Spiractinospora alimapuensis: one gene and its partner. The protein of the gene in region 1 interacts with the protein of each later gene in a pairwise test. Links are inferred from orthologs where the notes say so. Each region holds a gene or a part of one and is shown on either strand. Other genes may lie near its edges. The genes, in order: ctaD and J4H86_RS10610.

Evidence for each region.
Region 2: the proteins of ctaD (region 1) and J4H86_RS10610 interact in binary tests that used the Escherichia coli proteins (3 or more experiments, as listed by UniProt). The link is inferred for Spiractinospora alimapuensis from one-to-one orthologs.

Annotation. Positions count from the first base shown.
Region 1 is NZ_CP072467.1:1,203,275-1,210,378, reverse strand. The notes cover bases 2,612-5,611. They hold ctaD (aa3-type cytochrome oxidase subunit I), read left to right. Parts: upstream 2,612-3,274; coding sequence 3,275-4,948; downstream 4,949-5,611. Other genes in these bases: J4H86_RS05560 (cytochrome c oxidase subunit 4), read left to right, coding at 4,964-5,404; ctaC (aa3-type cytochrome oxidase subunit II), read left to right, coding at 2,612-3,278. Outside these bases: J4H86_RS05585 (HesB/IscA family protein), read left to right, coding at 1-36; J4H86_RS05580 (carbohydrate kinase family protein), read left to right, coding at 232-1,203; rpsD (30S ribosomal protein S4), read left to right, coding at 1,339-1,950; more of ctaC, read left to right, coding at 2,364-2,611; J4H86_RS05555 (L,D-transpeptidase), read left to right, coding at 5,802-7,104. UniProt on the Escherichia coli protein: Cytochrome bo(3) ubiquinol oxidase is the terminal enzyme in the aerobic respiratory chain of E.coli that predominates when cells are grown at high aeration.
Region 2 is NZ_CP072467.1:2,332,381-2,339,384, reverse strand. The notes cover bases 2,292-5,191. They hold J4H86_RS10610 (pyridoxal phosphate-dependent aminotransferase), read left to right. Parts: upstream 2,292-3,120; coding sequence 3,121-4,263; downstream 4,264-5,191. Other genes in these bases: J4H86_RS10600 (transglycosylase domain-containing protein), read left to right, coding at 5,165-5,191; J4H86_RS10605 (class I SAM-dependent methyltransferase), read left to right, coding at 4,368-4,943; J4H86_RS10615 (BlaI/MecI/CopY family transcriptional regulator), read left to right, coding at 2,580-2,960. In the rest of the region: J4H86_RS10620 (multifunctional oxoglutarate decarboxylase/oxoglutarate dehydrogenase thiamine pyrophosphate-binding subunit/dihydrolipoyllysine-residue succinyltransferase subunit), read right to left, coding at 1-1,973; more of J4H86_RS10600, read left to right, coding at 5,192-7,004. UniProt on the Escherichia coli protein: Shows aminotransferase activity with methionine and histidine as substrates, and to a lesser extent also with phenylalanine.

The DNA of each region.
Region 1 (7,104 bases):
ACGGGCTCGTGTGCCTGCGGCGACTCGTTCAACTAGCAGCCACGATCGGGGGCCCGGCGGTCGACCGCCGGGCCCCCGATCGTGTCCGGCCGGGACGCCCAGGTCAGCCGGTGACGGCGCTGGCCGCCGCGGTGGGTAGGAAGACCCCCGAAAGGGGTTCATCGGGACGCCGAAAAGCCACCTCGGTAGGCTTGACGGGTCATGTCCCCTCTTGACAAGGAGTACGCCGCAGTGCGTATCGCGGTATCCGCCTCCATCGCTACCGACCATCTCATGACCTTCGGAGGGAAGTTCTCCGAGCAGCTCGTCGCTGACCAACTGGAGAACATTTCGCTGTCCTTCCTGGTAGACGAGCTGGAGATGCGGCGCGGTGGCGTCGCCTGCAACATCTCCTACGCCCTGGGCCGTCTCGGCCTCAACCCCGTCCTCGTGGGCGCCGTCGGCGCCGACTTCGGGGAGTACCGCGCCTGGCTGGACCGCCACGGTGTGGATACCTCCCAGGTCCTCGTGTCCAGCACCCGCCACACGGCGCGGTTCGTTTGCACGACCGACCGCGACCAGAACCAGCTCGCCTCCTTCTACCCCGGGGCGATGTCGGAGGCCCGGGACATCGACCTCGGCGCCATCGTGAACCACACCGGCGGCCTCGACCTCGTGCTCATCGGAGCCGACGACCCGCAGGCCATGGTGCTGCGCAGCAAGGAGTGCCGAGAGAAGGGCATCGCGTTCGCGGCCGACCCCTCCCAGCAGCTCGCCATCATGGAGGGCCCCGACGTCCGGGAGCTCATCGAGGGCGCGACCTACATGTTCACCAACGAGTACGAGGCCGGACTCGCCCAGCAGAAGACCGGGTGGAGCGCTGACGAGATCCTGGACCGCGTGGGGACCCGGATCACCACACTCGGTGGGAAGGGCGTCCGTATCGAGCGCAAGGGTGAGCCCCCGGTGCACGTGCGTTCGGCCGCCGTGCGCGAACAGGTCGACCCCACCGGGGTGGGTGACGCCTTCCGTGGTGGTTTCCTCGCCGCTCTCGCGTGGGGCGAGTCACTGGAGCGCGCGGCCGAGGTCGGTAACGCGGTCGCCGTCCACGCCCTGGAGGTCACCGGACCGCAGGAATACGAGCTCACCAAGGAGTCGCTCCTGCGCCGTCTGACCGACTCCTACGGCCCGGAGTCGGCGGCCGCGGTCGAAGGGCACCTGTGAGGGCTTAAGCTGGGATGCTGTAACTGCCACGCGGAACCGCGGCAACGAACGGCGTCACCGCCGTGCCACCCAGAACCAGGCAAGCCTTACCTGGGGGTTTCGCACGCTTCGATCATGACCTGAGAGGACCCACACATGCGCTACACCGGACCCAAGGTGCGGTTGTCACGGCGCGCCGGTGTTCCCTTGACCCGTAAGGCGGTCAAGTACTTCGAGAAGCGGCCGTACCCCCCGGGTGAGCACGGCCGCCGCGTCCGGCGTTCCAACAGTGACTACGGCCTGCGGCAACTGGAGAAGCAGAAGCTGCGCTGGTACTACGACCTGTCCGAGAAGCAGCTCTCCCGTACCTTCGAGAGCGCCCGCAAGCGCTCGGGACGTACGGGTGAGGAGCTCATCGCTGAGCTCGAACTGCGTCTGGCGACCGTGGTGCTGCGTGCGGGGCTCGCCCCCTCCATCTACGCCGCGCGTCAGTTCGTCAACCACGGTCACATCACCGTGGACGGGCGCAAGGTGGACATCCCGTCGTACAAGGTGAAGCCGGGACAGGTCATCGGGGTGCGGGAGAAGTCCCGCGCCATGGTGCCGTTCATCGAGGCCGCCGAAGGCGTGCACGCCGACGAGCGCATCGCTGGCTACCTCGCGGTCAGCCACAAGGAACTCCGCGTCGCCGTGGTCGACCGACCCAAGCGTGACCAGGTTCCGGTGCCGTTCAACGAGCAGCTGGTGGTTGAGTACTACTCCCGCTGACACGGCATTCTGGAGGGCCCTGTCCGGTTCGTCCGGGCGGGGCCTTCCGCTGTGCGGAGCGTGTCGGCGCGCGGGGCGTTCCACAGCATCGGCCACCCCCCGTGGATTCCGGTGAGAGAACCCGGTGACGCGGCTAAGGGGACCCGGTGCGGGCCGCTCTCAGTGCAACGATACGCTCGCCTTAGCTCGCCGCGGTGTACGTGGAACAACCCCGCGCACAGCGCCTGGAGGCGTCGCGGCGAGCCGGGGAGAAAACCGCAGACCTGTTCCTGGCTCGGACCGGTGCCGTGCAACACGCTGGCGGCCAAAGTCCGTGCCGCCAGTGGGGACGGTGGCGCGATATGGTCTCCCCTGAAAACCTAGGACAACCGACAGCCCGCGGGACGCGGGCAGCAACGCTGGGAAGGCATTCCGTGAGTCCGACCCTTCGGAATCGGCATTCGCGCCGATGGGCATCACGTGGCGCCGCGCTCGCCGTACTTGGCCTCGCACTGACGGGCTGTTCGGGAGAGGCCGCGCGCCTTGGTGTGCCGGAGCCGATTACCGCGCAGGGCGAGCGCGTCCTGGACCTCTGGCAGGGGTCGTGGGTGGCGGCGTTCGCGGTGGGCATCCTCGTGTGGGGGTTGATCATCTGGTCGGTGATCTTCCACCGCAAACGTTCGAGCCAACTCCCGCCCCAGGTGCGCTACAACCTCCCGATCGAGGCGCTCTACACCGTGCTGCCGATCGTGGTGATCGCGGTGCTCTTCTACTTCACCGCGCGCGACCAGAACTACATCACCGACACCGACCGTGACCCCGACGTCACCATCGACGTGCTCGCGTACCAGTGGAGCTGGCAGTTCACCTACGACGGCGAGGAGAACATCGAGGGCGACGACGTCGCCGTCTCCGGTGTTCCCGGGCCCGAGGGTTCGCCCCACATGGTCGTGCCCAACGACAGCGTCGTCCACTTCAACCTCGAGTCCCCCGACGTCATCCACTCGTTCTGGATCCCGGCGTTCCTGTTCAAGATGGACGTCATTCCTGGGCAACCCAACGAGTTCCAGGTCGACGTGCATGTTCCCGAGGAAGAGGTCGAGAACGGCGACGCCGTCTTCGAGGGCCGTTGTGCCGAACTCTGCGGCGTCGAGCACTCGCAGATGCTGTTCACCGTCGAGGTCATGTCCCCCGAGGACTACGAGGCCTGGCTCGAGGAGCAGAAGAACAACCCCGCCCCCCTTCCGGACATCGCCGAGCTCGAGGGCGTCGTCGAGGGCGAACAGGACGACGTGCAGCAGGAGCAGGACGAGCAGGAGCAGGCCGAGGAGGAGGCGGCCACATCATGACCACCGTGAGCGAACCCCGCGCTGGCGCGGTGGGAGGAGCGGCGCCGACCCGCAAGGGCTCGGCCGTCGTCAACTGGATGACCTCCACCGACCACAAGATCATCGGGTACATGTACCTGGTGACCGCGTTCTGCTTCTTCCTGATCGCGGGCATCATGGCGCTGCTGATCCGCGCCGAGTTGATGTTCCCCGGCATGCAGGTGATGAGCTACGAACAGTTCAACCAACTGTTCACGATGCACGGCACCATCATGCTGCTGCTGTTCGCGACCCCGCTGTTCGTGGGCTTCGCCAACATCATCATTCCGCTCCAGATCGGAGCGCCCGACGTGGCGTTCCCGCGGATGAACATCTTCGGGTACTACCTGTTCCTGTTCGGTGGCCTCATCGTCATCAGCGGGTTCCTGACCCCCGGCGGGGCGGCCAGCTTCGGCTGGTTCGCCTACACGCCCCTGTCCGACGCGGTGCGGTCGCCCGGCGTGGGTGGCGACCTGTGGATCATGGGCCTCGTCGTGTCCGGTCTGGGCACGATCCTCGCCACCGTCAACTTCATCACCACCATCGTGTGTATGCGCGCTCCGGGCATGACCATGTTCCGGATGTCCATCTTCACGTGGAACGTCCTGTTCACTAGCATCCTCGTGCTGATCGCCTTCCCCGTGCTGACCGCGGCGCTGATCGCGCTCGGCGCCGACCGGATGGTGGGCACCCAGGTGTTCAACCCGGAGCACGGTGGCGCCATCCTGTGGCAACACCTGTTCTGGTTCTTCGGGCACCCCGAGGTCTACATCATCGCGTTGCCCTTCTTCGGTATCGCGACCGAGATCCTGCCGGTGTTCAGCCGTAAGCCCATCTTCGGGTACAAGAGCCTGGTCGCCGCCACCATGGCCATCACCGGGCTTTCGGTCACGGTCTGGGCGCACCACATGTTCCCGACGGGGGCGGTGCTCCTCCCGTTCTTCTCGTTCATGTCGTTCCTGATCGCGGTACCGACCGGGGTGAAGTTCTTCAACTGGGTCGGGACGATGTGGCGTGGGCAACTGACCTTCGAGACGCCGATGCTGTACACCATCGGGTTCCTGGTGACCTTCCTGTTCGGTGGTCTCACCGGTGTTCTGCTGGCGTCCCCGCCGATCGACTTCCACGTCACCGACAGCTACTTCGTGGTGGCGCACTTCCACTACGTCGTGTTCGGCACCGTGGTGTTCGCGATGTTCGCCGGGTTCTACTTCTGGTGGCCGAAGTTCACGGGCAAGATGTTGGACGAGCGGATCGGCAAGATTCAGTTCTGGCTGCTCTTCCTCGGCTTCCACGGCACGTTCCTGGTGCAGCACTGGCTGGGTGCCGCGGGTATGCCGCGCCGCTACGCCGACTACCTGCCCTCCGACGGGTTCACCGAGCTGAACGTGTTCTCGTCGGTGAGCTCGTTCGTGCTCGGCGCCTCCACGCTGCTGTTCTTCTACAACATCTGGAAGACGGCGAAGACGGCCCCGATGGTGCGGGCGGACGACCCGTGGGGCTACGGATGCTCCCTGGAGTGGGCGACGTCCTGCCCGCCGCCGCGGCACAACTTCGTGTCACTGCCGCGGATCCGGTCCGAGCGCCCGACGTTCGACCTCAACCATCCCCATGCCGCCGCGCCCGGCGCCGCCGCGCCGAGCGCGCGTTAGTTTCGAGGAGCAGCAATGAAGAGCCAGGCGTACATATGGGGTGGCATCGGGGCTTTCCTCATCCTGGTCGTCGGCGTATACATCTACTGGATCCTCGCCGAACCCGCGAGCGTGGGTGGGGGCGGCATCGAGTGGACCGGCACCGTCGCGTTGGTCTTCTCGGTTCCCTTCTCCTTCATGGTGGGGTTCTGGATCTGGCAGGCCGCGCGACGCAGTGAGCGTCACCACGGCCTCGCTCCGGAGGACGACAAGGAAGGCGAGATCGCCGAGAACGCCGGCGAGTACGGGTTCTTCAGCCCGCACAGTTGGTGGCCGCTGTTCGTCGCGATGGCGGTGAGCTTCGCCGCGCTGGGCATCGTCTTCGGTTGGTGGATGTTCGCCACGGGGGCCGTCGCCGTAGTGCTGACCGCGCTCGGCTGGGTCTTCGAGTACTACCGCAAGGAGTTCCAGCACTAGACGGTGCTGGCCCGACCGGCGGTGGTTTCACGCCACGAGGTCCGCCCGTCCCAGAACCACTGGGATGGGCGGACCTCTTCGTGTGCCGGCCCACGCGCCCGTGTCCGGTGACTCGTCGGACGCGGTGGTCCCGAACGATTCCGGGACGCTGGAGCCGTCGGAAGCTAATGAGTCCGCACCGGGACGACGAATGAGATTGCCCCGTGATCTGGGGGATGTAGCGTTGTCAGGGTGCGGGTACCAGTCGCGGTATCCTTCTGTGTTCGGACAGCTACGCTGGAGACAGGTTTTTCCCAACGGTGGAACCGTGCGGGAAACCTCAGAGGGGCGCGGCGCGTCCTAGTACAAGGACAGTAAAGCTTCGGGCCACCGTGCGACCCTGGAGGACCCTCTCGTTATGAGCGACGCATCCCTATCCCTGCGTTGGCGGACCGGCGTCGCCGTCGTCGGCGCGCTCGTCCTGTTGAGCGCTGGATGTTCGGGGGCGAGTGAAGCCGCGAACACGGGGGATTCCTCCCCTGACGTCTCGGTGACCGTGACACCCGAGGACGGCTCCGAGTCAGTCCGTCCCGACCTCCCCCTGACGGTCGAGGCCAGCGACGGCACCATCACCGACGTTCAGGTGGACGTCGCCGGTGGCGCGGCGGAGGAGGACGACGGCGCGGAAGAGGTCGCCGCCGAGGGGGAGGACGCGGAGGCCGAGGAGGAGGGGCACACCCTCGACGAGGTCACGGGGTCGCTCAACGAGGAGGAGACCCAGTGGGTCTCCGACTGGACACTGCCCCCCGGCGCCGACCTGACGGTGACGGTGACCGCGGCCAACGAGGACGGGGAGGAGTCCGAGCACGTCTCGGAGTTCTCGACCGAGTCCGCCACCGAGGGACAGCGCCTGGAGATCACCTCCAACTTCCCGACCAGCGGGCAGGAGGTCGGGGTCGGCATGCCGATCATCATCAACTTCGACATGCCCGTGGAGAACAAGGAACAGGTCGAGTCCGCGGTCGAGGTCCTCTCGGAGGAGCCGAACGAGATCGCCGCCAACTGGGTCGGCGACGAGATGATGGTCATGCGTCCCGCCGAGTACTGGGACCCCTACCAGGAGATCACCGTCAACGTGCGGCTGGCGGGCGTGCAGTTCGCCGACGGCCAGTACGCCGACCGCAACTACCAGATCAACTTCGACGTCGGCCGTGAGCAGATCACGGAGATGCACGTCCCCGACCACGAGATGATCGTGTCGGTCGACGGCGAGGTGGAGAAGACCTTCCCGGTCTCCAACGGGGCGGCCAACCGCGAGTTCGACACCACCATGAGCGGAACCCAGCTCACCATGGAGAAGTACACCGACCTCACCATGGACTCCGCCACGGTCGGGATCCCCGAGGGTTCCCCCGGCTACTACCGGCTCGACGTGAAGTACGCGGTGCGCATCTCCAACAGTGGCGAGTTCACCCACGCGGCGGACTACCACAACGACCACGGCGTCCGGAACAACAGCAACGGGTGCACCAACATGCTCACTGAGGACGCGCTGTGGTTCTACGAGAACTCCCTCATGGGCGACCCGGTGGTGAAGTCGGGCACCGACCGCGAGGCCGAGTGGGACAACGGGTGGGCGTACTGGCAGCGTTCCTGGGACGAGTGGATGGAGAACAGCCCGCTCGGTGAGGCCCAGAACACCGGAGAGGCCGGCACGCCCG
Region 2 (7,004 bases), 1.1 Mb from region 1 along the record:
CCGGTGCGGTAGCCGCGAAGCTGGGACAGGTTGAGGGTCTCGGCGACCACGCCCTGGCCCGCGAACGCCGCGTCGCCGTGGATCAGGACCGGCAGCACGGTGAAGCCGTGCTGGCCCTTGTCCAACAGGTCCTGCTTGGCGCGGGCGATGCCCTCGGCCACGGGGTTCACGGCCTCGAGGTGGCTGGGGTTGGCAGCGAGCGTGACGTTGATCTTCTCCCCGGTCGGGGTCTCGAACACGCCGTCGGTGCCCAGGTGGTACTTGACGTCACCCGACCCGTGCGAACTGCGCGGGTCGATGTTGCCCTCGAACTCACCGAAGATCTGCGCGTAGGACTTGCCGCAGATGTTGGCCAGCACGTTGAGGCGGCCCCGGTGGGCCATCCCCATGACGACCTCGTCCAGGGAGCTGCGGGCGGCCTCGGAGATCACCCCGTCCAACAGGGGGATCAGGGACTCTCCGCCCTCCAACGAGAAGCGCTTCTGCCCGACGTACTTGGTCTGCAGGAACGTCTCGAAGGCCTCGGCGCTGTTGAGGCGGCGCAGGATGTGGAGCTGCTCGTCCCGGGAGACGGTGTCGTGGCCACGGCGCTCGATGCGCTCCTGGATCCACTCCCGCTCCTCCGGGCTCTGGATGTGCATGTACTCGATGCCCACGGTGCGGCAGTAGGTGTCGCGGAGGACACCCAGGATGTCGCGCAGCCGCATGACGGGCTTGCCGCCGAATCCACCCGTGGGGAACTCGCGCTCCAGGTCCCACAGGGTGAGTCCGTGTTCCAGGACGTCGAGGTCCGGGTGACGGCGCTGCTTGTACTCCAGCGGGTCGGTGTCGGCCATGAGGTGGCCCCGGACCCGGTAGGCGTGGATCAGCTCCTGGACCCGGCTCGCCTTGTCCAACTCGGTGTCGCGGTTGATGGAGATGTCCTGGACCCAGCGCACCGGCTCGTAGGGCAGGCGCAGGGAGCGGAAGATCTCGTCGTAGAAACCGTCCTCGCCCAGCAGGAGCTGGTGGATACGCCGCAGGAACTCACCCGACTGCGCACCTTGGATGATCCGGTGGTCGTAGGTGGAGGTCAGCGTCATGATCTTGCTGACGGCCAGTTGGTTCAGGGTCTCCGGGGCGGCGCCCTGGAACTCGGCCGGGTACTCCATCGAGCCCACACCGAGGATCGCGCCCTGCCCCTGCATGAACCGGGGAATCGAGTGCACCGTACCGATGCCACCAGGGTTGGTGAGGCTGATCGTGGTGCCCTGGAAGTCGGAGACCGCGAGCTTGCCGGCGCGGGCCTTGCGCACGACCTCCTCGTAGGCGGTCCAGAACTCCTTGAAGTCCAGCGCCTCCGCGCCCTTGATGTTGGGCACGAGGAGCTGACGGGTGCCGTCGGACTTGGGGATGTCGATGGCGAGGCCCAGGTTGACGTGCTTGGGCGTGGCCAGCCCCGGCTTACCGTCCACCTCGGCGTAGGCGGAGTTCATCGCCGGTACGGTGCTCAGCGCCTTCACCATCGCGTAACCGATGATGTGCGTGAAGGAGATCTTCCCGCCGCGCGCCCGCTTGAGGTGGTTGTTGATGACGATGCGGTTGTCGAACAGCAGCTTCACCGGCAGCGAGCGAACACTGGTGGCCATGGGCAGGCCGAGACTGGCCTCCATGTTCGTCGCGGTGCGGGCGGGTGTGCCGCGCATGCGTTCGGTGGTGACGGCGAGCAGGTCGTCCTGCTCCCCGGCCTCCTGCTCTGTGGCCTCGGCCTTGGGGCGACTCGACGAGCCCGCCGCGGCCCGAGGTGCCGCGGGAGTCGTGGCGGCGCTGGCCGACGACGCCCCGGTGGCGCTGCTCGACTTGTAGTCGGCGAAGAAGTTCCACCAGGCCTTATCTACTGAGTTCGGATCGTCGAGGTACCTGCGGTACAGCTCCTCGACCAGCCACTCATTCGGTCCAAAATCCGTGGGGGGTTGCGACGACTCAGACGACACGGCGGTGATCGCCCACTTCCGGTGCTCGCGTGCTGCTGATGGTTGCGGAGACGGCCGCACCCCACGCCACCGTGACGCGACATTGGCCGGTGGAACCGGTGGACGGTCTCCCGGCCACAGGTTACCGAGTTTTGTCACGAGTGTGCCCAGCCTGGGGTGGTGACTCTCCGCTCGTTCACCCCGATGTTCTTCGCGGAGAACGGGAACCGTGGGGGGTTTCGCCGCGTCGCAGTGAATGTGCGGGGCCCGGCAGGACGGCTGGGTCCGGCGGGCGGGGCACGGGGGTTCCGCCGGCCGGACCCAGTGCCGGGCCCCGCAGAAGTCGTCCTGGGGGGCGAACTAGCCTTCACCAGTGAGAACGTCGGAGTTCGTGCCGACGGCCGGGGTGTCGGGCGGCCGCGCGCACCGGTCCACGCGCGGTGACGCGGTCGGTGCGCGGGCGCCGTATCGGTGGCCCCTCCCGGCCACGGGGCCGACGAAACCACGGCCACAGGTGCCCCAGGCCGCTGATTCGGGTGTGTGCGACGCCAAACGGTACGCATGTCGGTGAAATTCCTCGCAGTCGATGCCGCCTTCCTACGATGGCGCCGCGGAGGTGGACACGGAGTGGTTCAGCAGGGATTCGGCGAACTCGAGTTCGCGATCATGGACGCGCTGTGGCGTGCCGAGCAACCGCTCATTGTTCGGGACATCCGCGCGAGCATGTTCTACGACCGCGAGGTCGCCTACACGACGGTGATGACGGTCACCAACATCCTGTTCCACAAGGGGATGCTGCACCGGGAGAAGTCGGGACGGGCCTGGCGGTACTGGCCACAGGAGGACCGCGGCGACCACACGGCGCGGCTCATGCTGGAGGTCCTGGACGGAAGCGACGACCCCAGCACCGCGATGACGCGGTTCATCGAGCGGTGTTCCGAGGAACAGCGACGCCTCATCAGCCGAGCCCTGCACGGCCTCCCGCGTCCGCGACGGGCGACCCCTTAGTGCCGCCCTCGACGTCGGTGGCGTCGGCCACCGGGGTGGTTGCCCCGGGTGAGTGGACCCGGCGGTGAGCGGGGATCGGTCCACACTCCCTCGCCCGCGTCGTGAGCCGCGACACCCGTCCACCTATGCTCGTGCTGTGGATGACCTACGAGTAGCGCGGATGCGCGCCTACGGCGAGAGCATCTTCGCCGAGATGACGCAGTTGGCCGTGGCCACCGAGTCCATCAACCTCGGCCAGGGGTTCCCCGACACCGACGGACCGAAGGCGCTGCGCGAGGCCGCGGCCCGGCACCTCACCGACGGGGTGAACCAGTACCCGCCGGGCGACGGCCACCTTGAGCTGCGCGCGTCGGTCGCTGCCGAACGCGCCGCCCGGTACGGCCAGCGCCTCGACCCCGCCACGGAGATCTACGTGACGGTGGGCGCGACCGCCGGAATCGCCGCCAGCGTGCTCGGCCTGGTCGAGCCCGGGGACGAGGTCGTCGTCTTCGAGCCGATGTACGACTCCTACCCGGCGGTGATCTCGCTGGCCGGCGGCGTGCGCCGGCCCGTCGCCCTGCGCCCCGACGCCACCGGCCGGTTCACCTTCGACCCCGACGAGCTGCGGTCCACCTTCGGGCCGCGCACTCGGATGGTGCTGCTCAACTCTCCGCACAACCCCACCGGGACAGTGTTCACCCGCGAGGAACTGTCCCTGGTCGCGGAGCTGTGCCAACGGCACGACGTCATCGCGGTGACCGACGAGGTGTACGAGTACCTCACCTACGACGATGAGCCCCATGTTCCGCTCGCCACGCTTTCCGGCATGGCCGAACGGACGCTCTCCATCTCCTCGGCGGGCAAGACCTTCGCGGTCACCGGTTGGAAGACCGGATGGGTCATGGGGCCGTCGCCGCTGCTGCGCGCGGTGCGCACCGTGAACCAGTTCCTCACCTTCAGCGCCAACGGCGCGCTGCAGCTCGCCCTCGCCGAAGGACTGACCGGCGAGGCGGACTGGATCAAAGCCCAGAACAGCGCGCTCGCCGACAAACGCGACCGCCTCTCCGCGGGTCTGGCCGACGCCGGCTTCACCGTGCAGCGGAGCTCGGGGACCTACTTCGTCATGGCCGACATCCGTCCCCTGGGCTACCGCGACGGGATCGAGGCCGCCCGCGACCTTCCGCGACGCAGCCGCGTCGCCTGTGTGCCCGCACAGGTCCTCTACGACAACACGGAGGAGGGCCGGCACCTCGTCCGGTTCGCGTTCTGCAAGCGCGACGAGGTACTGGACGAAGCGGTGCGCCGCCTGGGCGCGACCCTGTGAACCCCGGCGGCGAATTCGTGGCCGATGTCGGCCGCCGCGATGGCGAGCCCACCGACGTCCTGCCGCGCGCACTGCGTGACGTGGTCAACGCGACGCGTGGCTTCATGCCCGAGGACGAAGGGCGCGCCCTGTTCGACGCGGCGTCCAAGTACTCCGTGGTCGGGCCCATCGTGGAGATCGGTACCTACTGCGGGAAGTCCACGTTGTACCTGGGGCACGCGGCCCGCCTCGCCGGCGTCAAGGTCGTCACGGTGGACCACCACCGGGGCTCGGAGGAGCACCAGCCGGGGTGGGAGTACCACGACCCGTCCCTGGTGGACCCCGAGATCGACCGGCTCGACACGCTCGGCGCGTTCCGACGAACGGTGGTCCGGGCGGGCATGGAGGACACGATCGTCACGGTCGTGGGGGCCTCCGCCGACGTCGCGGCACTGTGGGGAACGCCGCTGGGGATGGTGTTCGTCGACGGCGGTCACTCCGAGACGGCGGCCCAGACCGACTACGAGGGGTGGAGTCCCCACATCGCACCGGGCGGCGCCCTGGTGCTGCACGACGTCTTCCCCGACCCCGCCGACGGAGGGCGCCCTCCGTACAACGTGTACTGTCGCGCCCTGGCCAGCGGCGCTTTCCGGGAGACAAGTGCCACAGGTTCGCTGCGCGTCCTCGAACGACTGCCGTGAGTCGTGATGTCACCCGGGCCGGATATGCTCCGCTCGGGGTGACGTCGGGAAGCGGTATCGTGTTCGGGAAGTGTCGTTTAGGGTCCCCCCACGGTGTCGTAACGGTACTGAGATCTCCACGGTGAGTCCGTTCCGGCCGCACGCGCGTCGCTATGAGACGAAGCATTCACGAGACTTCATAGGGGGAGTCCCGGCTTCTGGGGGCTGAGGAACTGAGCGAGATGCACGACAGCGACGGCACAAAACCAACCCACCCGTCCGCTGACGACGACCAGACCAGCGGTGCCGACACCGGCGCCGACGAGTCGCGATCCGGCATACCCTCGGGTGCGGACTCACCGGAGTCCGGGCCGAGCGATGGGTCCACGGCGTCAGCCGACCACGTGAACGACGCCGACGAGCCGGAGCTCGCCGACGACGCGTCGGAGGACGCGGGCCCCGCGGACACCGACGTCGGTGCGTTCGACACCCCCCACACCGACAGCGCGTCCAGCCCCGACAGCGGTGACGCCACACCGTTCGCCGACGACTCCGACGCGGCCGAGCCCTCCCTGGGGGGCGGCGCCTTCCACGACAGCGGGAGTTTCTTCCGGGACCGGGTGGCCCGCAACCTCGCGGAACACTACGGGTTACGTCTGGACGAGAACGGACGTCCCCTCGACGACGACGCCGCGACCGCGGACGCCGATCCCGACTTCTCCGCGGTGTCCACGGGTGGCGGCGATGAGGACTACGCCACCGACACCGGCGCCAACGACATCCCGGACCCCGCCGACCTCCCCGACCAGGACGTACGGCCGGGGACGGAACCGTTCTCCGTGGTGGAGGAGTTCGAGTCCGACGCCACGCCGTCGTGGGCTGACTCCGAGGATCGGGGCACCGACGTCGGCCCGTCCACCAGCGTCTTCACCCCGCCCGACCGCGGCGCGGAATCCACGGAGCCGCCGTTCTCCTACCCCGACGCCCCCACGCGCGACCCTTACGACGAGCCGTACGCGGCCTCGGACCGCCCCCACTCCTCCGAGGGTCACGGCTTCGAGAGCGCCGGGTACTCCGAGCGGTCGGACTACGCCGACCCCCCCGAGCGGTTCGGGGCGGAGACACCGTCGGCGTTCACGACGCCGCCCGGCTACGACGATCCGTTCGGGCCCTCGGCCGCGGCGAGCGGTCCCTTCGCGTCCGGCGGCGACACGTCGGACCACGCCGAGGTCAGCGGGGCCGACAACCACGGTCAGGCCTACTCCGGCGACGACGAGACGTCCGGCGGCGACCCGTTCGAGTCCCACCGCGCCCCCGCGGTCCCCGACTTCGGTGACCCCACCGGTGCGGGAGCGACGGGAACGTTCAGTGCGCTGAGTCCCGGAATGGCGGCGGGGTACGGCGCCGGCGGAGAACCACCGGCCGGCGGCCCGGGTGGCCCCCCGGCGATCATTCCCCCAGGCGGGGACGGCCCGAACGGCCCGTCCGGTCCGCAGGAGGTGGCGCCGCACGCCGCGGGCGCGCTCCAATCGGGGTCCTCCGCGACCAAGAAGAAGTCGGCGGCGAAGAAGAAGAAACGACCGAAGAAGAAGCGGCCCCTGTGGTTCCGGCTGACCCGGGCCGGCCTGATCACCGTGTTCGCGGTCGTCCTGTTGGGCCTCGGCGCGTTCGGCGCGGCCTACGCGTTGATCGAGGTCCCCGACGCCACCCAGGAGGGCGCGACGGACCAGGGGTCGACCTTCTACTACAGCGACGGCGAGACGGAGTTCCTGGAACGGGGCACCGACCGTCAGCCCGTCGACCTCGACGACGTGCCCAAGCACGTACAGGACGCCGTACTGGCGGCGGAGGACCACGGTTTCTGGACCGAGCCCGGTGTGTCCATCCGCGGTACGGGTCGTGCGCTGTGGGTCACTCTGACCAGCCGCTTCACCGGAGCCGAGGAGATGCAGGGCGGGTCCACCATCACGCAGCAGATGGTGCGCAACTACTACGAGGGCCTCAGTCAGGAACAGACGATCGACCGCAAGCTGCAGGAGATCGTCATCGCGCTGAAGGTGGACCAGCAGCAGGACAAGGAGT